DNA from 3 places in the Mesorhizobium sp. M0633 genome. Region 3 is predicted to be linked to each of the others. Evidence: predicted binding sites of a transcription regulator. Region 3 holds the regulator's gene; each other region holds the start of a gene.
What was found. Region 3 encodes PhoB, which activates phosphate uptake and scavenging genes when phosphate is short. Its sites were predicted from a motif close to TGTCATNNANCTGTCAT; they were not measured.
Positions count from the first base shown of each region.

Region 1 (7,675 bases), on a different contig from region 3:
GAGATAGCCGAGGAGGCGGTCACGGGTTCCTGTATAGACTGCGGTCCGGACCTGCTCGGGCGAGACAAGTCCGGTGCTGTCGTCGGCGAAGGCCAGCGACAGCACGGCGAAGCGGCGATGTCCAAGTTCCGCCAGATGGCGCGCCGCGAGCCGGCCGCCGGCAACATTGTCGACGCCGATCGCGGAGACCGTGGCGTCCTGCGAGCCGAGCTCGAGCGCGACGAAGGGGAGCTTGCGTTCGCGCGTCAGCTCGACGAGGCGCGGACCGCCCTCGATGCAGAACAGGATGAAGCCGTCGACCAGGGCGCTCTGGATATTCCAGGCAAGTTTTTCCTCGTTGCCGGCCGACACGAGGGCTATTCCCGCGCCGGTGGCGTCGCATGCCTCCGAGATGCCGGCCATCATCACGCGCGCAAAGGGGTCGTCGAAGAAATAGGACAGCGGCTCGGTTGTGGCGACGCCGATCGCATTGACCTTGCCGGCGCGCAGCAGGCGGCCCTTTGGATCGGGGCCGGCGTAGCCCAGCGCGTCGGCCGCCGCCTTGACCCGCTCGCGGACTTCCTCGCGTACGATTTCGGGACGGCTGAAGACATTGGAGGCAGTGCCGTGTGATACGCCCGCGGCTTTGGCGATGTCCGCCAGCCGGATGGGCCTCCTGCCTTCGGTGAGTGATGCCATTTGTTTGTCTCCGGGACTCCGGTCCAACAGTATCGCCGACTACCTAACACCTTCGTTGGATCGATTCAAATTCTTGCTTGACATTTGTGGTGCGATGCGTATTCTTTGAATCGATCCAAGAGCGTTTTTCGTCCCCAGATTGGATCGATACAAGAGGAGAGCGCCATGCACCCCGTCAATTATCTGTTCGAGGACATTTACCGGAACGACTGGAGCATCCGTTCGAGCGCGGAGGCCCGGAAGCGGCGAGATAGGACCGGTCCGTGGATTCGCGACCTGGGTTTCCTCGTAGGACGCAAGCGGAGCTGATCGGTGGCCTATTTTTGTGCCCGCTGATTGGATCGATTCAAAAAACTAGAGGAGATTAAACCATGCACCCGATCAAGCATCTGTTCGAAGACATCTATCGCAATTATTGGGGCATCTCGCCGGCCACCGAACGGCCGGAGCGGCGGCGTGTAGTCAAGACGACCAACAGCGATGGCCAAGTCCGGCCCGAACGTCCGCGAGACTGAGCTGGCAAGACAGAGCTCGTGGATCGAGGGCGGCTGGCGAAGGAGCAGCGGCGGCCATTGGTTGCCGCATCAATGGCGGCGCGGGCGCACCAGCGCCGAGGCGGCCATCATCAGCCAGCCGCCGATGAGCAACGTGCCGCCGATCGGCGCCGACATCGGGAACAGCCGCGAGCCAAGGAAGTCGCGGGCCAAAAGATCTCCCGAGAATAGCAGAAGCCCGACGAGAAGGATGAGGCTTCCGGTTCGCAGGATGCTATTGCCACCGAGCAGCCCGACGGTAAGGAAGACCGGCGCATGCAAGAGCAGGAAGGATGCGGCCGTACCGACGAAAGCGCCGCCGAGATGTGCCGCCGCCGCCGAAAGCGCCACGCCGGTTGCGCCGCATAGGCCGCCGGCAAGAACCAGAATGCGGCCGCCTGCCGCGTGTTCATCCGTGCTCATTTCCACGCCTCCGTGATTCCTGGCGACCGCCTGAGATAGTGCCGCGAACCGTGTCAGGATTTGCCGGCTTCCGCCAGCATGTCGCGTTCGCGGCGCGACTGGACCAGCCAGTTATAGGCCGCTCCGCCCGCCATCAGAATGGATGTGCCGAGAAACACCGAGCGCATACCGAAATGGCCGCCGGCGAAGCCGCCGAGCAACGGTCCGGCGACCTGCCCGACATATTGCGCCGAGATCGACAAGCCCAGCACGTTGCCGCCGACCCCGTCGGGCACATTGTGGCGGATGACGCTGGTGATGCAGGGCAAAAGACCGCCAAGCGCCAGGCCCATCAGGAAACGCAGGCCGACGAGCTGCCAGCCCTGGGTAACGAAGGCCTGCGGGATCAGCAGCAGCGCCGAGACGGCGAGTGCGGCAACGATGACGTTCCAGTGGCCGATACGGTCGGCGAGCTTGCCGAGCCGCGACGCCGACAGGATGGCGCCTAGCGCTGCCGCGGACATGACGATGCCGGAGACCAGCGTGACCTGGCTCTGATCTTCGATGAGCTGCTGGACATAGACGGTGATGATCGGCTCGATCGACATGGTGGCGAAACTCAACAGCATGCCGGTCGCCAGCATGGCGACGACGGGGCGCTTGTCGGGAATCTGCGACCAGCCGTCTTTCACTTTTTCTTCTGACGCGGCCTTGGCGGCAACCGGGCGAGGGGCCTCCTTGATCAGCAAGGTGGTTGCCAGAAAAGCCAGGAAAATGACGCCGCCGGCGAGCAGGAATGTGGCGCGGATGCCAATCAGCGGCGGCAGCGCGCCGCCAAGCAGCGGACCGACCAGGGCACCGGCCGTGATTCCGGCCGACAGCACGCCCAGCGCCCAGCCGGAGCGATCCTTCGGCGTCTGCATGGCAACCAGGATGGTCGAGCCCGAAGAATAGCCGCCGGCAAAGCCGATCAGCAGGCGCAAGAGCACCAATTGCCAGACGGTCTGCACCATGCCGGTCAGCGACATACACAGCGCCATGCCGAAACTGGCTCGCACCAGCATCAGTTTGCGGCCGTAGCGGTCGCCTAGCCGCCCCCACAGGGGCGCGACCAGCGCGGCAGCAAGGAAGGTGGCGCCGTAGGCGATGCCCGACCACTGCACGATCGCCGCATGGCCCTCGGCGCCCAGCTGCTCGACGTAAAGCGGCAGGAAGGGCAACAGCAGCGTCATCGCTACAAGCGTGCTGAACGAGCCGGCAAAACACACGGCGAGATTGCGGCGCCAGTGGACGTTGTGCGTGCCTTGCATGGCGAGGGCGGCGTCTTGCGGCATGTCATGTCCTGTCCGGCCAGCTTGCATGAAACTTGCTACGGATACCAATTTGGGATACCAAACTGGTATCTGTCATGAACGCAAGCCCCGTCGCTGTCAATGCGGGCCTCTCAAATATGATCGACAAAGGCCGGCGTGATCGGCCAACGCCGGCCAGTGACCCGATTGCCGGAACAAATGACCTGAACGGAACGCCAATGTCGCAGATGCAGAACGTCGAAAAGCAGCTTCGCGAGATGATCCTCGGGCTCGAGATCGGTCCCGGCGAGCGGCTGACGGAGCGCTGGGTCGAAAGCCGCTTCGGTGCATCGCGCACGCCGGTCAGGGCGGCATTGCTGCGGCTCGAGACTGAAGGCCTGATCTGCCGCGACGGCCGCGGCTGGACGGTCTCGCCCATCAATCTTGCTGAACTCGAGCAGATCGCCGTCTATCGCGAGGCGGTCGAGGTCGCGGCACTCAGACTAACTTGCACCTTGCAGGACAGAAGTGCCGTCGAAATCATCGAGGCGATGCTCGATTCCTGCGACGACCAAACCCCGCGCGAGGAATGGCATCGTGTCGGCATGGATTTTCATATCGAGTTGGCGCGTCTATCAGGCAACGAGTTCCTGTTCAGAGCGGTTCGCGACGTGATGACACGCCTGTCGCGCGCCCGCTGGCTCGAGGTTCGCGACGAGGCAGCGCTCGGCCGTGCCTGGGCCGAACACCATGCCATTCTGTCGGCGGTGCGGGCCGGCGATGCCGATACCGCCGCCCGCCTGCTTTCGGCCCATATCATCGGCAGCCGCGACCGGCTGGTGACCTCGCTGCGCAACGACCGGCGCGGCCTGCGCGCCCGGGGATTTGCCGTCGTCGCTTGAGTGAGGATCGGCTGCCATTGATCACGAAAAGAGCAGATGAGCGAAGAATGCTACTTTCGGTCTCGCTTCGCAAATGCCGATGGCGTAAGAGCAGCGATGGAAAACAACCGATTTGACACACCCGTGACCGTCAAGGGCGCGGCGGGAAGCAATCAGCTCTTGCGTACGGCCCGCGAGGCTTCCGACTACCTCCTCAACAATTGGCCCGGCAAGCGCAGCCCCAAGCACCGCGAAGCGTTGCAAGCCTGTCATGATGCGCTGGCCGGCGACAAGCCGGCCATGAACGCAAGACGGGCCTTTATTGCCGCCGCGCGTGAAGTGAACGTCTTCGTCAGCGACAAGGCGCCCGCCTGAGGCATAGCGGGATTTGACCGAGGCCCGGACCGCCTGACAGGCCGGGCGTCATCACTCGGTCGTTTCGGTTTTGGTTTGGGACTCGCTCTCGCCCTCGGGCTTCGATCGCTCCTTGGCTGCGACCTTGGCAGCCTGCTTTTCCGCCTTCTTGGCAGCCTTCTGCCGGTCGCGTTCCTTGCGTTCCTGACCGTAGTTCGGTGCTCGTGCCATATCGTTTCCTTTCATTGTGCTTGGCCTTTGCCTAGGAGCATTGGACCGCAAACACAACACCGCAAGGCACGATCGGGCTCCATATCTCGGCGCAGTCCGGAGAGCCCGGCTTTTCAGGCGCCGTCGCGGTCGAGGACGAGATCGGCCGGCCCGAACCGGTCCTTTGCCGTGAATTGCTGGTGCCAGTAGGGATAGAGCACGGGCGGCCTGCTGACCGCATCGAGGCGTGTGCGCTCCTCATCGCCAAGCACCAGGCTTGCAGCGGCGATATTGTCTTTGAAATGCGCTTCGGTTCGTCCGCCGATCACCAGCGAACTGACGGCGGGCCGGCCGAGCAGCCAGGCAAGCGCCACTTGCGCTGCCGACACACCGTGGTTATTGCCGATATCGATCAGCGTGTCGACGATCCGCCACAGCCGGTCCTCGTCGCGGATCGGCGGTTCCGACCAGCCGCTGAGCTGGCGGGCGGTCGGCTGGTCACGGTGGTATTTGCCGGACAGCAACCCGCCGGCAAGCGGGCTCCAGACCAGCACGCCGAGCCCCTGGTCGACCGAGATCGGCAACAATTCATACTCGGCCTCGCGCGCTTCCAGCGTGTAATGGATCTGCTGGGTGACGAAACGTGGCTGGTGCTGACGGTCGCTGATCCCCAGCCCCTTCATAACTTGCCAGCCGGAATAATTGGAGCAGCCGACATAACGGACCTTGCCCTGCGCGACCAGCGTGTCGAGCGCGGCGATGGTTTCCTCAAGCGGTGTCAGGCCATCCCACTCGTGCAGGAAATAGATGTCGATGACATCCGTCCTGAGCCGCTTAAGGCTCCTTTCGCATTCGCGGATCAGATGGTAGCGCGACAGGCCTTCATCATTGGGGCCTTTGCCGATCCGCATGCGCGCCTTGGAGGCGATCAGCACGTCGCCCTTGCGCTTGCCGCCGAGCGCCTCGCCGATGATCTCTTCCGACACCCCGTTCGAATAGACGTTGGCGGTGTCGATGACATTGACGCCGGCATCGATGCAAAGATCGATCATCCGGCGCGCCTCGTCGAGGTCGGTCTTGCCGACCGCCGAAAACGCGCCGCCGCCGCCGAACGTCATGGTGCCCATGGTCAGCGTCGAAACCTTCAGCCCGGAACGGCCGAGAGTGCGGTATTCCATGTCGTATCCTCACAATTTATCGGGAAAGGGCGTTGCAAACGACAGCCCCTCAGTGAACCGGGCATTTGTAGGATAATTCGTTCCGCTTGTCGCCCGCCCCGCAGGGCAAGCTCGATCACATCTTGCGGATTGAACGCACAGCCGGCGCAGTAGTGGCTGCAATAAAACCGTCATTGCCGGCCTATACTAACATCGGTCCAGCGCTTCGATTTCCGGCCGCCGGGCCGGGCGGCAGAGCGCCTGACAGCGGCCGGCAAGGCCTGTAAGCGGAGCAGCGCAAATGACCGAGATAAAACAGAATTCCCCGGCCAGGGACTGGCTGGAAGCGGAACTCGCCGACACGCTCGACGAAGATTATGAGCTGGAAATCTCGGAGCCGGCGCTGTCGATGGAGATCGCCAAGATCTACAAGAATGCGCATCCGCCATCGATCGACCGCCTGCAGTATTTTCGCAATCTCATCACGCTGCAATCCGAATTGATCAAGCTACAATCCTGGGTCGCCTATCACAAGAAGAAGCTCGTCGTGGTCTTCGAGGGCCGCGACTCGGCGGGCAAGGGTGGTGTTATCAAGCGCATCACCCAGAGGCTTAATCCGCGCATCTGCCGCGTCGCAGCACTTCCGGCGCCGACCGAGCGCGAGAAGTCGCAATGGTATTTCCAGCGCTACGTTCCGCATCTGCCGGCCGGCGGCGAGATCGTGCTGTTCGACCGCTCCTGGTACAACCGCTCGGGCGTCGAGCGGGTAATGGGCTTTGCCCAGCCGGATCAGGTCGAGGAGTTCTTCCGCGACGTTCCGGATTTCGAACGCATGCTGGTCCGCTCAGGCATTACGCTTGTCAAATACTGGTTTTCGATCACTGACGAGGAGCAGCAGATGCGCTTTTTGATGCGCATCCATGACCCGATGAAGCAATGGAAACTGTCGCCGATGGACCTCCAGTCGCGCGTGCGCTGGGAGCAGTACACCAAGGCCAAGGAAGAAACGTTCGCCCGCACCAATATCCCGGAAGCCCCGTGGTTCATCGTCGAGGGCAACGACAAGAAGCGGGCACGGCTGAACTGCATCGACCATCTCCTCAAGCAGATGCCCTATGAGGAGGTGCCGCACGAAGAGATCACACTGCCGGAGCGCGTCTTCAATCCCGAATACGAGCGCCAGGTACTGCCGCGCGAACTGTATGTGCCGGAGAAGTACTGACTAAAGCGGCGAGGAAGGCGGCGCCTCCATGGCGGCGCCCTGCAACAAGCTAGGTGCGCTCGATGATGACATGCGTGGCCTTCGGCGTCGCGACCTGCTCGCTGCAGCGATAGCCGAGCTTGGGCATGTCGATGCCGGCAAAAAGGCTCTCGCCGGCGCCTAGCAGGACCGGTGAGATCGCCAGATGCATTTCGTCGATGAGCTTTTCCTTGAGATATTGCCGGATCGTAGAAACGCCACCGCCCAGCCGTACATCCTTGCCGTCAACCACTGCTTTCGCCTTCTCCAGCGCTGAGTGGATGCCGTCGGTCACGAAATAGAAGGTCGTGCCGCCCTCCATGACAATGGGATCACGTGGATGGTGCGTGAGCACGAAGACCGGCACATGGTAGGGCGGGTTGTCACCCCACCAGCCTTTCCAGCTGTCATCCGGCCATTCGCCGCGGATCGGCCCAAACATGTTGCGGCCCAGGATCCACGCGCCGATATTTTTGAAGCTGCGCGCGGCGAACGCCTCGTCAGTGTCCGTGGTCCCGCCATCCTTGCCGAGGACCATCTTGCGGAAGGTGCGGGTGCCGAACATCCATTCGTGCAGGGCTTCCCCGCCAACACCCAGCGGGTTCTTCAGGTCTTGGTCGGGACCGGCGCCGAAGCCGTCGATCGACAAGGTGAAAGCGCTGACGCGAAGTTTGGACATGAGAGCCTCCTCGATAACCAATTGTGAGATGCAAGCAGTTATCGGGGTAGCTTAACTGATTGCATTTTGCAAGCGGTATTTTGAATCGCCGGCGGGGCAATCGCTTCCAAATCATGTTGGAATAACTAATCTCAATGTCGGCGCCGCCCGTCATCCGCCTGCCGGCAGCTTCTCCCTGTATAGTGACGGGGAGAAGGGGCTGGCCGCAACGTCGATATTTTTGCAACGCTGGAGATTGGTGAAATCTTT
Region 1 covers NZ_JAMYQC010000010.1:48,281-55,955, forward strand. Annotated here, with positions in the region: gene NKI47_RS13005 (LacI family DNA-binding transcriptional regulator) at 1-678, opposite strand, end outside; gene NKI47_RS13010 (hypothetical protein) at 1,050-1,193, shown strand; gene NKI47_RS13015 (DUF423 domain-containing protein) at 1,263-1,634, opposite strand; gene NKI47_RS13020 (multidrug efflux MFS transporter) at 1,688-2,947, opposite strand; gene NKI47_RS13025 (GntR family transcriptional regulator) at 3,145-3,807, shown strand; gene NKI47_RS13030 (DUF982 domain-containing protein) at 3,904-4,161, shown strand; gene NKI47_RS13035 (hypothetical protein) at 4,213-4,371, opposite strand; gene NKI47_RS13040 (aldo/keto reductase) at 4,485-5,528, opposite strand; gene ppk2 (polyphosphate kinase 2) at 5,809-6,729, shown strand; gene NKI47_RS13050 (dihydrofolate reductase family protein) at 6,779-7,426, opposite strand.
Region 1: a site for PhoB is predicted at 5,686-5,702, ahead of ppk2 (polyphosphate kinase 2). Genes of this name have one in related genera too.

Region 2 (7,675 bases), on a different contig from region 3:
GGGAAGATCGCCGCCGTGTCAAACAGGACGGCCGAGCCGATCGATGCAGGCGTGCCAAGGGACGCGGAGATGTTGAGGTAAGTGCCTTCGACTGGATCGTCAGTCGCAGGTTTTGCGATGCTTAGGACACCGTCTTTTCGCGGGCGAGCCGCAACTGAAGGGGCACGACCGTTCAATCGCGCCAGCTCAGGCGGACGCGTTCGGCGCCTCCGCCTGTATGGCTGCCGCTACTTCCCGGTGAGGCCTGGGAGCGTGACCTGATAGACCAGGAACATGGTGTCGACATCGGCGCCATCCTCGGCCTTGTAGGCCGCGCCGACCTGGAAGCCGTCCTGCGTGAGGAAGTCATTGTCATTGGCGACGAACAGGAAATAGTCGTCGGGCAGCTTTGGATCGAGGACGCTCACCACCGACATCGCCTCCCATTTCTCCGAAAGGTTGTTGCGGTCGTTGGGCGCGCCATTGTGCAACCCGAAGCGGCCGAGCTCGCTCTTGTCGTTGATGTCGATGAACGGCGTCAGCTTGGCCGGCGTCACCGATGGATCGAGCTCACCCTTGGGCGCCAGCGGCTTGTCCTTGTCGAACTCTGTGCCGGCGATGTCGGTTGCCGCCGACACATCGACGACGCTGATCTCGCGATGGAGCGAGGTGTCGCCCTTCAGCCCCTGGCCGTTGCCGCTGTCGCGCGCCAGCATCAGGAAGGTCTTGTCCGACAGCGCCACGATTTCACTCTGCGCGGCGATCTTGGTTTTGCCCTTGGCATCGGTGAACACCGGCAGCGGCACGACATATTCATGCGCGAGCTTGAGCTGGCCGGGATCCGAGGCATCGTAGACCAGCACGCGCGTGTTCTGGCGCGTCGAGGCGGAATCGCCGCCATCCTGCCTTGGGGCCGACTGCAGCACGGCAATCAGGAACTTCCCGTCCGGCGTCAGCGCCATGCCTTCGAGGCCCTGGTTGTTCTGACGGCCGGTTTCGGGATCCTTCGGATCTGGGTCTGCCGCGCCAGGTCCCGGATTGTTGGAAGCAAAGTTTGGCGTCCCGTGACGCATCGGGACAAGCGCCGCCGGCGGCTGCGTTGCCGACATCAGACGCCCATCGGCGGAGAAGCGGTAGATGTTCGGACCGTATTCGTCCGAGATGAACATCGTGCCGTCGGGCAGCCGTGCGATCGCTTCGTTATCGAGCGCGAGCTTGCCGTTGGCTTCGGGCAGGATCGGCATGTCGTCGGTCGCGGCACGCACGCCGTTGAGCGGATCGAGCCCGGTTGCGTCGGCGCCCTTGTCGTCGGTCAAAAGCATGGTGTCGGCAAGCGTCGCCCTGAGGCCCGACTGTTCCTGGCCGGCGGCTGGCACTGCACCCGGCGTGATCGGAGCGAACTCGATGGCAATCGTGTTGAGGCGCGGCCGGTAGTCGGTAGTACCGACGACATTGTAGCCGCGATCCGGCAACAGCCACAACGAGCCCTTGTAGCCGTCGGCGCCATGCGTCCAGCCGGCAGCATCGATCGACATGCCTGAGCCGGAGCCAAACGTCTCGCCGAACTTGTCCTTCTGGCTGGCCGGGATGCGGCCGACGCCGACCAGGCCCTTGTTGACGAAGCTGACGCCGCCGACGGTCGCGGAGTTTTCTGCCAGGGCCGGAGTCAAGGCGGTGAACATCGCCAGCGCGACAGCGAGGGACGCGGTTCGGTGCAGGTTTTTCATGGATATCCTCTTTGAGACAAAGCTGCCGGGGCCCGAAAAAGCGCCGCGTCGCATCGAGGATGCCGCGAAAGCCTTCGGAGAAGCGATCTAGGACGCGAACATGATACTTGCGTGACAGTGCCGCGCTTGCTTTGACCCTTGTGGTCGCAACTGGCCTGGACATGCGAATCCGTCGCCGCCGAGAGTGCAATTAACAACTTTACAAATTATCGTTCTTATGTGAAGTTATGACGATGAAAGGCCACCGATGACAGTCTGTCGTTTCGCCACCCGCCTCAATTCCTTTGCCTCGCGGCCACAGGCCGAGTGGCCCGATCTTGTCGGCAAACCGTCCATGCTGCAAATGGCGGCACGTGCGGCGAAGGTTGCGGAGTTGACCGATCTCGACCTCAACTTTCCCGACCATGTCGATGAAAAGCCTGCGGAAATGGCGCGCAAACTCGGCGATCTCGGGCTTTCCATCAATGGTTTCGCCATGCGCTACTACTCCAACCCGGCCTTCAAGCTCGGCGCCTTCACCAATCCGGATCCGGCCGTTCGCCGCGAGGCCATCGACATGACCAAGGCCGGGATCGACGCCGCGCGCGAGGCTGGCGCCAGCCTGATGACGCTGTGGCTCGGGCAGGATGGCTTCGATTATGCTTTCCAGGCCGATTATGCGACGCTCTGGCAACACGAAATCGATGGAATTCGTGAAGTTGCGGCGCATGACCCCGATTGCCAGATCAGCCTTGAATACAAACCCAACGAGCCGCGCTCCTACAGCCTGATGCCCGATGCGGCGACGACGTTGCTGGCGATCCGCGAGATCGGCCTGCCCAATCTCGGCGTGACGCTCGATTTCGCCCATGTGCTCTACGCCGACGAGCAGCCGGCTTTCGCCGCTGCGCTCGTGGCACGGCACAGCAAGCTGCTCGGCGTGCACCTCAACGATGGCTATGCCAAGCGCGACGACGGCTTGATGGTCGGGGCCGTGCATACGCTGCAGACGATCGAGCTGCTCAGGCAGATCCGTCGAGACGGCTATGCCGGCGCCATCTACTTCGACACGTTCCCCGACATGACCGGGCTCGACCCGGTCCACGAATGCGAAGTCAACATCGCGACTGTCAAGCGCATGCTGCGCGTCGTCGATCGGCTGGAAAAGGACAATCGCCTGTCCACTGCCGTCGACCGTCAGGACGCGGTCGCCTCGCAGGCCATCATCCAGGAAGCCATGCTCGGGCCGGACAGCTGAAGCTCCGGCGCCATCACCGTTTTCAACCAGGGAGGAAAGACCATGAAATTTCTACTTGCCACCGCTGCCGCTGCCCTGATGGCGCTGTCAATCGGCTCGGCTTTTTCCGCGGACCTCGCGCCGCTCAATTCCGACACCGAGAAGGATCGCATCGACTGGTCGCAGCTCGAGGCCAGGTTCGGTGCGTTCCCCAAGCTGCCCGAGGGCACCAAGGCGGGTGCGGTCTCCAAGACGCTGACCAATGAATACTGGCGCTCGCTGGGAGAGGGCTACAAGTCGTTCGGCGACCGCATCGGCGTGCCCGTCGTCTACCAGGCAGCGCAGAGCGAGGGCGACCAGCTCGGCCAGCTCACCATCGCCGAAGGCCTGGTCACACAGGGCTACAACGTGCTGCTCGTCTCGCCGCAGACCGACTCCAACCTGCAGCCGATCATGGACCAGGCCAAGGCGGCCAACGTGCCGGTGGTCAACGTCAATGATGCTGTTATTCCGCAGGCCGAGCATTATGTCGGTAATGTCCAGCGCGACAATGGCGTGCGCGTCGCCAAATGGTTCATCAAGAACCGGCCGGACGGCGGCAAGGTCGCCATCGTCGAGGGCCAGGCCGGCGTCTACGCCGCCGTCCAGCGTACCGACGGTTTCAAGACCACGATCACCGAGGCCGGCAAGTTCGACGTCATCGCCAGCGTCCCCGGTAACCGGCGCCGGCGAAATCCATGGACTGCTCGGTGAAAACGGCGCCGGCAAATCGACGCTGCTGCGCATCCTGTCGGGGGTCTACAGGCCGACGGCGGGAAGCGTGCTGATCGACGGCAAGCCGGTGACGCTGAACAATCCGGTCGCCGCACGCGCCGCGGGCGTGGCGATGATCCATCAGGAATTACAGCAGGTGCCACGCCTCAGCGTCGCCCAGACCATGTTCCTCGGCCATCCGCTGACGCGCGGCGGCGTCTTCGTCGCACGGCGCGAGCAGGAACGCCGCGCTGCGCAAGCCCTGGCCGCCATCGATACGACCATCGACCCGGCAGCCCCGCTTGGCTCGCTGAAGGTGGCGCAGCGGCAAATCGTCGAGATTGCCCGGGCGCTGCTCGACCGCGCCAGGATCGTGGCGATGGACGAGCCGACGTCGAGCCTCACGCCGAGCGAGTTCGAACGACTGGCGGAAGTCATTGCAGGTCTGGCACGCGACGGTGTCGCCGTCGTTTATGTCTCGCACAAGCTGGACGAGGTGTTCGGTATCTGCGAGCGCGCCACTGTCATGCGCGACGGCGTTGTGGTCGAAACCGTCGATCTCGCGCAGGTGTCGGAAAAGGCCGTCGTTTCGATGATGGTCGGCCGCGAGCTCGCCCAGGAACAACACCGCTCGCATGCTTCCCCCGAGATCAGGCTGAGCGTGCGTGGCCTCGCCTCGGTAACCAAGGTCCGTGACGTTTCGTTCGACCTGCATCGCGGCGAGGTGTTGGGCATTGCCGGCCTGGTCGGGTCCGGCCGCACCGAACTGCTGCGGCTGCTGGCCGGCGCCGACCGGGCCTCATCAGGCGCAATGGAGATCGACGGCAAGGCGGTAAAACTTTCCAGTCCGCGCGACGCGATCGCGGCCGGCATCGGCCTGGTGCCGGAGGAGCGCAAGCGCGAAGGCATCGTGCCGTTGCGGTCGATCTCCAGCAACATGGCGCTGGCCTCGATGGGCGTGTTCGCGCCGCGCGTCCTCATCGACCATCGCCGGCTGAAGCGCGTGACAGCCGAGAAGATGAAACGCGTCAATCTCAGGCCGTTCCTGCTCGACCGGCCGATCCGCCTGTTCAGCGGCGGCAACCAGCAGAAAGCGATCATCGGCCGCTGGCTGGCGGCGGGAACGCGGATCCTTCTATTCGACGAGCCGACGCGCGGCATCGATGTCGGCGCCAAGGCGGAGATCTACCACCTGATCGAGGAACTCGCCGCCGAAGGCCATTCGGTAATCGTCGTGTCGTCCGAACTCCCCGAGGTGATCCGGCTCGCCGACCGCGTGCTGGTCATGCGCGACGGCACGGTCGCCGCCGAACTGGGCCGCGCAAGTCTCAGCGAACAAGCGATCGCCGCGCACGCCATACCCCAAACGGAGATTGAGGCCGGCAAGACGCAAGGCCATCGGGCCGGTGCATAACGGACAGGACCAGCGGATGACCGATATAACCCAACACACAGCAGCGCGCCCAAGGGCAGATTTCCTGCACCGGTTTTCCGTGCGCGACGCCGGCACGCTGATCGGACTGGTGGTGATCCTCGCCGTCTTCGGGGCGCTGGTCCCGGGCTTCTTTGCCGAGCGCAATCTGATCAACATCCTGCAGCAATCGAGCATCAATGCCTGCCTGGCGTTGGGCATGACGCTGGTCATCATCTCGGGCGGCATCGACCTGTCCGTCGGGCCGACGGCAGCCCTTTCGGCGGTCATCTCGGCCTCGATGCTGGTTGCCGGTGTGCCGTTTCCGCTGGCCATCGCCGCCGGCTTCGCCATCGGCCTTGCCTGCGGACTGCTCAACGGCGTGCTGGTCGCCTATGTCGGGCTGCAGCCCTTCATCGTCACGCTGGGAACGCTCAGCACCTACCGGGCGCTGGCGCTGATCTATACCGGCGGCAATCCGGTGCTCGGCCTGCCTGCCGGTTTCCGTGCCATCTTCAACGGCTCGCTGTTCGGATTGCCGTTGGCGGTCATCATCGTGGCCGTGGTCGCGCTGATTGCCTGGATCATCCTCAAGAAGACGCCGTTTGGCGAATATCTGCTCGCCGTCGGCGGCAATGAGGAGGCGGCCTACATAGCCGGCGTGCCGATCGCCCGCACCAAGATCGCCGCCTATATGATCTCGGGCCTGCTGGCAGCGCTTGCAGCGCAGATCCTGATCGGCCGGCTGGGTGCGGCCGAACCCATTCTGGGCAATCTCTGGGAGCTCGACGCCATAGCGGCGGCGGCGATCGGCGGCGCCTCGCTGATGGGCGGCAAGGGCAGCGTCGTCGGCACCATCCTGGGTGCCGTCATCCTTGGCAGCATGCGCAACGGCCTGACGCTGATGAACGTGCAGTCCTTCTATCAGCTCCTGGCAACTGGCCTTATAATCCTCGCCGCGATGCTTATCGATCGCGTGACGAGGGGACGTGGATGACCTTGACCGGGCTGGACCTGAAAGCAGTAGGACCGCGCATCCGCATGATGATGCCGCATCTGACGCCGCTCGAGGCGAAGGTGGTTGAAACCGTCTTCGGACGGCGCGGCTTCGACGAGACCATACCGCTCAAGCAGATCGCCGAGGAGGCCGGTGTCTCGGAGGCGATGGTGGTCAAGATCGCCAAGAAGCTGGGTTTTTCCGGCTATCGCGACTTTCGCACGGCGGTCTATGAATACAGCCGCCTGCCGACCGCCGAGATGCATCAGGAACTGTCGGTGGACGACAGTTCGGCGGAAATCGTGCAGAAGGTGTTCCGCACCTCTATCCAGGCGCTGGAGGAGACGCTCGCCATCCTCGACATGGACGATTTCGACCGTGCCGCCGATCTGCTTTACCGCGCCAGGAATCGCGATTTCTACGGCGTCGGCGGCTCGGCGCAGATCGCGCGCGACGTCTCGCACAAATTCCTGCGCATCGGCATCCGCACCTCCGTTTACGACGATTCGCACATGATGCTGATGTCGGCCTCGCTGCTCGGCGCCGACGACATCGCCGTCGGCTTTTCGCATTCCGGCAACACGAGCGCCGTCATCGACGCCATCCAACTTGCGCGCAAAAGCGGCGCGCGCACGCTGGCCATCACCAACTATGACAACTCGCCATTGGCAGCCGTCGCCGACATCGTGCTTTGCTCGACCGCCCAAGGCTCGCCGTTGATGGGTGAGAACGCAGCGGCGCGCATTGCCCAGCTCAACATCCTCGACGCGCTGTTCGTCGCGGTCGCGCAACGCGACTACCAGGCGGCGGAGCGCAATCTCGGCCGCACCATGTCTGCGGTGACGTCGAAACGGAAAGATAAGGGCACATGACGGCTCCTCCGCCGCTAGTGACAGTATTCGGCAGCCTGCATTACGATGTCATGGTCGAAGCCCCCGATCGCCCACGCAAGGGCGAAACGGTCACCGGCCATGCCTGGCATCCGAAATGCGGCGGCAAGGGCGGCAACCAGGCGGTATCGGCAGCGCGGGCCGGCGTGCGTGCGGCGATGATCGGAGCTGTCGGCGACGATGATTTCGGCCGCGCGCTTCTCGACAATCTCGGTCGCAACGGCGTCGACCAGCGCTTCGTGGGAGTGGCTTCGGGCGCCGGCTCGGGCATGAGCGTGGCGATTTTCGACGACAGCGGCGACTATGGCGCGGTGATCGTCTCGGGCAGCAATCTCACTCTCGGCGAAAAGGACATTGCGGAGGCGACCGAGCTGATGGCGCAAACGGCGGTTCTGCTGCTGCAGAACGAGGTGCCGGAAGCCGCCAATATCGCCGCGGCGCGAGCGGTGAAGGCGTATGGCGGCCGCGTCGTTCTCAATGCGGCGCCGGCGCGAAAGCTGACAGCCGAACTGATCGCGCTGACCGACATCGTCATCGTCAACGCCATCGAGGCGGAGTTCCTGGCCGGCGTTTCGGTCGTCGACACGCTCGAGGGTGCTGCGAAGGCGGCCGGCATGCTCGTCGGTTTCTATCCGGCTGCAATCGTCACGGCCGGCGGCGAGGGCGTTGCCTATTGCGACCGCGACGGCCAGGCATTCGCCT
Region 2 covers NZ_JAMYQC010000007.1:130,035-137,709, forward strand. Annotated here, with positions in the region: gene NKI47_RS09655 (L,D-transpeptidase) at 1-81, shown strand, start outside; gene NKI47_RS09660 (esterase-like activity of phytase family protein) at 228-1,706, opposite strand; gene NKI47_RS09665 (TIM barrel protein) at 1,954-2,943, shown strand; partial or broken gene NKI47_RS09670 (substrate-binding domain-containing protein) at 2,986-3,669, shown strand; partial or broken gene NKI47_RS09675 (sugar ABC transporter ATP-binding protein) at 3,638-5,089, shown strand; gene NKI47_RS09680 (ABC transporter permease) at 5,106-6,083, shown strand; gene NKI47_RS09685 (MurR/RpiR family transcriptional regulator) at 6,080-6,955, shown strand; gene NKI47_RS09690 (ribokinase) at 6,952-7,675, shown strand, end outside.
Region 2: a site for PhoB is predicted at 1,807-1,823, ahead of NKI47_RS09660 (esterase-like activity of phytase family protein). Genes of this name have one in related genera too.

Region 3 (7,675 bases):
GACTGAAAGCTGGAATCCGGTCACGGAAAAATTTGGCGCACTGGCGCCGATCTACGGCACCCTGGTCACGGCGGCCATCGCCATCCTGATCGCGGTTCCGATCGGCATCGGCATTGCAGTCTTTCTCACCGAGCTCTGCCCGCGCCCGCTCAGGCGCCCGATCGGCATAGCGGTCGAGCTGTTGGCCGGCATTCCTTCGATCATCTACGGCATCTGGGGCCTGTTCGTGTTCGCGCCGTTCCTGCAGACGGCGATACAGCCCTTCATCATCAACGTCTTCCACGGCGTGCCGGGACTATCCAGCCTTTTCGCCGGCCCTCCTTACGGCATCGGCCTTCTGACCTCGGCGCTGATCCTTGCCATCATGGTGCTGCCCTTCATCACCTCGATCACCAAAGACGTCTTCGATACGGTGCCGGCGGTGCTGAAGGAATCGGCCTATGGCATCGGTTGCACGACCTGGGAAGTGACCCGGCGCGTGGTCATTCCCTATACCCGCATCGGCATCATGGGCGGCGTCATGCTTGGCCTGGGCCGGGCGCTCGGCGAGACCATGGCGGTGACCTTCGTCATCGGCAACGCCCACCGCATCAGTGCCTCCCTGTTCGCGCCGGGCACGACGATCTCGGCGACCATCGCCAATGAATTCACCGAGGCCGACGGCGACCTCTACACCTCCTCGCTGGTTTCGCTCGGCCTGATCCTCTTCGTTATCACCTTCCTGATCCTTGCCGCCGCCCGCTATATGTTGATGCGGATCGACGCCCGTACGGGAGCCTGACCGATGTCGACATCCTCATCGCTCCACAGCCGCCGCAAAGCCAGGAATTCGGTGATGATGGCGCTTTGCGTCGTCGCCGCCGGCATCGGGCTTGCCTGGCTGGCGCTCATTCTCGGCGCACTGGTCTATAAGGGCACAGCCGGGCTTTCGCTCGCGGTCTTCACCGAGATGACGCCACCACCGGGCGAGGCCGGCGGCCTGCTCAATGCCATCGCGGGCAGCCTGCTGATGACGATCATCGCCGTTGTCGTCGGCACGCCGATCGGCGTGCTGGCGGGAACCTACATGGCCGAGTATGGACGCTTTTCGCGCATCACCACCGTCGTCCGCTTCATCAACGACATCCTGTTGTCGGCGCCGTCGATCATCATCGGCTTGTTTGTCTATGAGCTGATGGTGCGGCCAATGGGACATTTCTCGGCCATTGCCGGCGCCGTTGCGCTTGCCATCCTGGTCATTCCGGTGGTCGTGCGCACCACTGAAGACATGCTCAACCTGGTGCCGAACGCGTTGCGTGAAGCCGGTGCCGCGATCGGCGCGCCACGCTGGGTGGTGATCCGTTCGGTCGCCTACCGCGCCGCATTGTCCGGCATCGTCACCGGCATATTGCTGGCGATAGCACGCATTTCCGGCGAGACGGCGCCGCTGCTCTTCACCGCGCTCAACAACCAGTTCTGGAGCAGCAATATCAACGCGCCGATGGCCAGCCTGCCGGTGACCATCTTCCAGTTCGCTCTCAGCCCTTACGAGGAATGGCAGCAACTGGCGTGGACCGGCGCACTCATAATCACCCTGACGGTTCTGGGCTTGAGCATCCTCGCCCGCAGCCTTACCGGACGCAGAGAGGACAGATGACACAGATGTTGTCCCCAGACATGACGATGGCCGAAACGGTCGTCGAGAAGACGAAGATCGAGGTCAAGAATCTCAACTTCTACTACGGCCAGAGCAAGGCGCTGAAGGACATCAGCCTGTCACTGCCTGAGCGCAGTGTCACGGCCTTCATCGGCCCTTCGGGGTGCGGGAAATCGACGCTGCTGCGTGTGTTCAACCGCATCTATGAGCTCTACCCAAAACAGACGGCCGAGGGCCAGGTGCTGCTCGACGGCAAGAACATTCTCGACCGGTCGCAGGATCTCAACCTCCTCAGGACCAAGATCGGCATGGTGTTCCAGAAGCCGACGCCGTTCCCGATGTCGATCTACGAGAACATCGCCTTCGGCGTCAGGCTCTACGAGAACCTCGGCAAGTCCGAGATGGACGGCCGCGTCGAACAGGCGTTGAAGCGCGCCGCGCTGTGGAGCGAGGTCAAGGACAAGCTCAACGCCAGCGGCTTGAGCCTGTCCGGCGGCCAGCAGCAGCGGCTCTGTATCGCCCGCACCGTGGCCGTGAAGCCGGAAGTCATTCTGCTCGACGAACCGGCTTCGGCCCTCGACCCGCTGTCGACTGCCAAGATCGAGGAACTGATCGACGAATTGCAAGCCGACTATACGATCGTCATCGTCACCCACAACATGCAGCAGGCGGCGCGCGTGTCGCGCCAGACCGCCTTCATGTATCTGGGTGAACTGGTCGAGTTCGACCGGACCGAGAAGATCTTCACGTCGCCCCGCGAGAAGCGCACGCAGGACTACATCACTGGCCGCTTCGGCTGAGCCGTTCCGATCATGCATATGAGGACAGGACCATGGGCGAACACACAGTCGCTTCTTTCGACGAGGATCTCGAGCAGATCAGCAAGCTGATCCGCGACATGGCCGACCTCGCCGGTTCGATGGTCGGCGGGGCGACCAAGGCCCTGTTGAATTCCGACAACGTGCTGGCGCAACGCGTCGTTTCCGACGACGCCATCATGGATGCGCGTCAACGCGAACTGGACGACCGCGCCATCACCCTGATCGCCAAACGCCAGCCGATGGCCCACGATCTTCGCCATGTGGTCGGAGCGATCCGCATGGCGGGCGACCTCGAACGCATCGGCGACCTTGCCAAGAATATCGCCAAGCGCGTGAGTGCGGTCGGCCTCAGCGCCACGCCGCGGGACCTGTCGCATTCCATCGACGCGATGGCGCAGCTGGTTCTCATCCAGGTGCAGGGTGTCATCGAGGAATATGCTGCAGGCGATGCGGCCGCGTTGGCCAAGCTGCGTGCCGCCGACGAGCGCATCGACGTCAAATACACGTCCGTGTTCCGCGAGCTGTTGACCTACATGATGGAAGATCCGCGCAACATCACCGCTTGCACGCACCTGCTGTTCTGCGCCAAGAATCTGGAGCGGATCGGCGACCATGTCACCAACATCGCCGAAAATGCGTATTATGTGCTGACCGGCGAGCAATTGCCGGTCAATCGTCCGAAGCAGGACGAAACGACAATGTCCGCACCGGTGACATGATGGGGGTGCCCAGCCGATGATCGCACCACGCATAATGGTGGTGGAGGACGAGGAGCCATTGGGTGTGCTGCTCCGCTACAATCTCGAATCCGAAGGCTACCAGGTCGAGGTGGTGACACGCGGCGACGAAGCCGAGATCCGTTTGCAGGAGAATGTGCCCGACCTTTTGGTGCTCGACTGGATGATACCAGCGGTTTCCGGCATCGAGCTCTGTCGTCGGTTGCGGGTGCGCCCCGAAACCGAGCGGCTGCCGATCATCATGCTGACCGCGCGCGGCGAGGAGAGCGACCGGGTGCGCGGGCTTTCGACCGGCGCCGACGACTATCTGGTCAAACCGTTTTCGACACCGGAATTCATGGCCAGGGTCAAGGCGCTGCTGCGGCGCGCCAAGCCGGAAGTGCTGTCCAGCGTGCTGAAGGTCGGCGACATCGTGCTCGATCGCGAATCGCACAGGGTCTATCGCAAGAAGAGCGAAATCAGGCTCGGGCCGACCGAATTCCGGCTGCTCGAGTTCATGATGCGGCATCCGGGCCGTGTCTTCTCGCGCAGCCAGTTACTCGATAATGTCTGGGGCGAGACAATCTACATCGACGAACGCACCGTCGACGTGCATGTCGGGCGGCTGCGCAAAGCCGTCAACAACGGCCGGATGCCGGATGTCATCCGCACCATCCGCGGTGCCGGCTATGCGATCAGGGAAGATTGACCCGCCTGGTCAGGCTACGTTCTTTCTGACGCTGGGCCTCATTTGCGCGCCCGGCGCGAAAATCTCCTGGTCGACGAAGCTTAGCGCCCGCATCGCGCAGCCTTCGCGGATCAGCGGCAATTCGTTCGGCTCTGTATCGAAGGAGATCGAGCCCGAATGCTGGCCGCCGGCGGTCTGGGCGATTGCCTTCCGCAAGGCCGGCTCGATCAGATCGAAGGCGGCGGCACTGGCGCCGACCATCGCGACCGGTGCCGGATCGATCAGCGCGAACAGCGAGCCGAGACCGAAACCCAGCGCTTCGCCGGCCTTGCGGTAGGCCTCGCGTTCCGGCCCATCTTTCTCGCGCGCCCGGGCCGCCAGTGCTCGCATGTCGGCGTCGCTGACGTCGGCGATCGGTTCGCTTTCTTCGCTCATCTGCCTGGCGTTGCGCCAGATGGCGTAGTTGCCGGCATAGGCCTCGATGCAGCCGCGCCGCCCGCAACGGCAGAGCGCGCCGCCCGGACGATGGATCATGTGGCCAAATTCGCCACCCGAGGAATGCGTCCCGGTGAACAGTTCGCCCTTCAGCACCAGCCCCATGCCGATGCCATGCGAAAGCAGGATGGCGATGAAGTCGTCGCGATAGCGATCCGGATTGCGCCAGCGCAAAGCCACCGCCATCATGTTGCAGTCGTTCTCCACCGTTGCCGGGATGCCGAATTCGTCCTCCAGCATGTCGGCAAAGGCGATGTCGGTCTGCGGCGTGATCGGCGACCACAGCATGGCGCGTGCAGGGGAGTCGGTAATGCCCTGAATCGCCAGGGCGATGCGGGCGACACTGCGGACGTCAAGGTCTGGATCCTGCAGCCGGCGCCGGACGATGGCCATGCATTCACGGATCAGCTCGTCGCGCGGCATGGTCAGCGTGTCCAGCCGGCGCTGTTCCTCGGCGACCACCTGTCCCGTATAGTCGATAATGGCGGCCGACAGGAAATTCAGCGACAACACCACGGTCAGCACCGCCGCCGCTTCCGGGTTGAGGGCGAGGCCGACCTGCGGACGACCGCGTTTCAACGAAACGGGCTCACTTGCCTTGCTCTCGGCGAGGATGCCTTCCCGTATCAGGTCGGAAGAGATCGCCGATATGGTCGAATGACTGAGGCCGGTAGTAGCTGCGATCTCAGTACGCGATGGCTGGCCGGCCCGGCGCACCGCCGAGATCACCATCGCCCGGTTGCGCCGGCGCAAATCGTCATGGCGGATTCCGACCGACATTGTTTTGCTTTCCTCCCGGTTGCGGCGGCCGCTCATGAACCGGAAGCCGTCGGTAATGTCCGACAAATAGTGTCGGACGCAGGCAAATAGTGTCAGATGCAGGTTGCGCTGTCATCGTTTATTCCGACGCTCGAAAAAACTCGCAGAGTCATCAAAATCCATCAGAATCGATGTTGACAGCAGCCGGAGATCGGGCCAGTATTTTTTCGAGGCTCGAAAAAATTAGAGCTTCTAAGCTGGTCTTTGAGCCAATTGGTCACGCCGTACGCGGCGCAGGGAGGATATGATGAAGAAATTCACGACCGCCATTCTGGCGGGTGTCGCCATGACGCTGGCGCTGGCGTCGGTGGCGCAGGCTAAAGACAAGGTCATCGGCGTTTCCTGGTCGAACTTCCAGGAAGAGCGCTGGAAGACCGACGAGGCCGCAATGAAGGCGGCCATTGAGGCCGCAGGCGACAAGTATATTTCCGCCGACGCACAGTCCAACCCCGGCAAGCAGCTCACCGACGTCGAGAGCCTGATCTCGCAGGGCGCCAGCGCACTGATCATCCTGGCGCAGGACGCCTCGGCCATCGGGCCGGCCGTGCAGAAGGCACTGGACGAAGGCATCCCGGTCGTCGGCTATGACCGGCTGATCGAGAACAAGGACGTGTTCTATCTGACCTTCGACAACAAGGAAGTCGGCCGCATGCAGGCCCGCGAAGTCTTCAAGGTGAAGCCGGAAGGCAACTACGTCTTCATCAAGGGTTCGGGTTCCGATCCGAATGCCGATTTCCTGTTTGCCGGTTCGATGGAGGTGCTGAAGGAGGCCATTGACGGCGGCAAGATCAAGAATGTCGGCGAGGCCTATACGGACGGCTGGCTGCCGGCCAACGCTCAGAAGAACATGGAACAGTTCCTGACCGCCAACGACAACAAGGTCGATGCCGTGGTCGCCGCTAATGACGGCACTGCCGGCGGCGTCGTCGCCGCGCTGACGGCGCAAGGGCTGGCCGGATCGGTTCCGGTTTCGGGCCAGGACGGCGACCACGCCGCGCTGAACCGCATCGCGCTCGGCACACAGACCGTGTCGGTGTGGAAGGATGCGCGCGAGCTCGGCAAGAATGCCGCCGAGATCGCCTCGCAACTGGCCGACGGCAAGCAGATGACCGACATTGCCGGCGTGAAGGATTTCACCACGCCCGGCGGCAATACCGTCAAGTCGCTGTTCCTGACCCCGGTCGCCATCACCAAGGACAACCTCAACGTCGTCATCGACGCCGGCTGGATCAAGAAAGAAGAGGTCTGCGCCGGGGTGACGGCTGGCACTGTTGCAGTCTGCAACTGAGCCGACGTTTCCGAAAAGTCCGAACGCCGCGGCCGCTCGCCGCGGCGTTTTTCCAACAAGAGTTGTTTTTCCGCTTCCGGCGGATAACTTCTAGGCTGCTTCCGGCATCCGCGGCAGACGGCAACCCGGCGGGAGAAACATCATGACCGACACGACGTCCAACACGCCGGTCGACAGCACGACAGACCGGGCACGGGAATCCGAACTCGGCATTGTTGCCCGATTTCTCAAGGCAACCGAACTCGACACGCGCATGCTCGGCATGGTCGGCGCGCTGCTGGTCATCTGGGTCGGCCTGCATGTCATTTCTAGCGTACGGCTCGGCGTCAATCCGTTCGACTTCGACAGCCGGACCTTCCTGACGCCACGCAATCTCTGGAACCTGTCGGTGCAGACTTCGGCCGTGGCCATAATGGCCGCCGGAATGGTGCTGGTTATCGTCATGCGCAATATCGACCTGTCGGTCGGCTCCGCCGAAGGCCTGATCGGCGTGGTCATGGGTTTTGCGCAGGTGCATTTCCTGGTGCGAATGGTCGGTCTGCAATTAGGCAACCCCTGGATCTGGATCCTGGCGCTGGCCATCGGCCTCGCGCTTGGCCTTCTGATCGGAGCGTTCCAGGGATACATCATCGCTTATCTCGAGGTGCCGGCCTTCATCGTGACGCTGGGCGGCCTTCTGGTCTGGCGGGGTGCCGCATGGTGGGTCGCCAGTGGGCAGACGATTGCGCCGCTGGATGCCACTTTCCAGCTGATGGGCGGCGGACCGACGGGTTCGATCGGTGCGCGATGGAGCTGGATCGTCGGAATTGTCGCGTGCCTGGCGGTTGTGTTCATGCTGCTCAACGGGCGGGTGCAGCGCAAGCGGTTCCGCTTCCCGTTACGCCCGATCTGGGCCGAGACGTTCCTCGGGGCCGTCACTTGCCTTGTCATCATGGGCGCCATATGGCTTGCCAATTCCTATCCTTGGCCGGTCGGCATCGTGAACAGATATGCGGCGGCCAACAATATAACCGTTCCCGAAGGCGGGCTGTTCATCGCCCATGGCATCGCCATACCCGTGCTGATGGCTGTAGCCGTAGGGCTGATCATGACCTTCATCGCCAAGCGTACCCGTTTCGGCCGCTATGTCTTCGCCATCGGCGGCAATCCGGAAGCAGCCAACCTTGCCGGTATCAACACGCGCTGGGTGACCATGAAGGTGTTCATGATCAT
Region 3 covers NZ_JAMYQC010000008.1:66,901-74,575, reverse strand. Annotated here, with positions in the region: gene pstC (phosphate ABC transporter permease subunit PstC) at 1-781, shown strand, start outside; gene pstA (phosphate ABC transporter permease PstA) at 785-1,636, shown strand; gene pstB (phosphate ABC transporter ATP-binding protein PstB) at 1,633-2,436, shown strand; gene phoU (phosphate signaling complex protein PhoU) at 2,469-3,176, shown strand; gene phoB (phosphate regulon transcriptional regulator PhoB) at 3,193-3,882, shown strand; gene NKI47_RS10705 (ROK family protein) at 3,892-5,136, opposite strand; gene xylF (D-xylose ABC transporter substrate-binding protein) at 5,423-6,463, shown strand; gene NKI47_RS10695 (sugar ABC transporter permease) at 6,606-7,675, shown strand, end outside.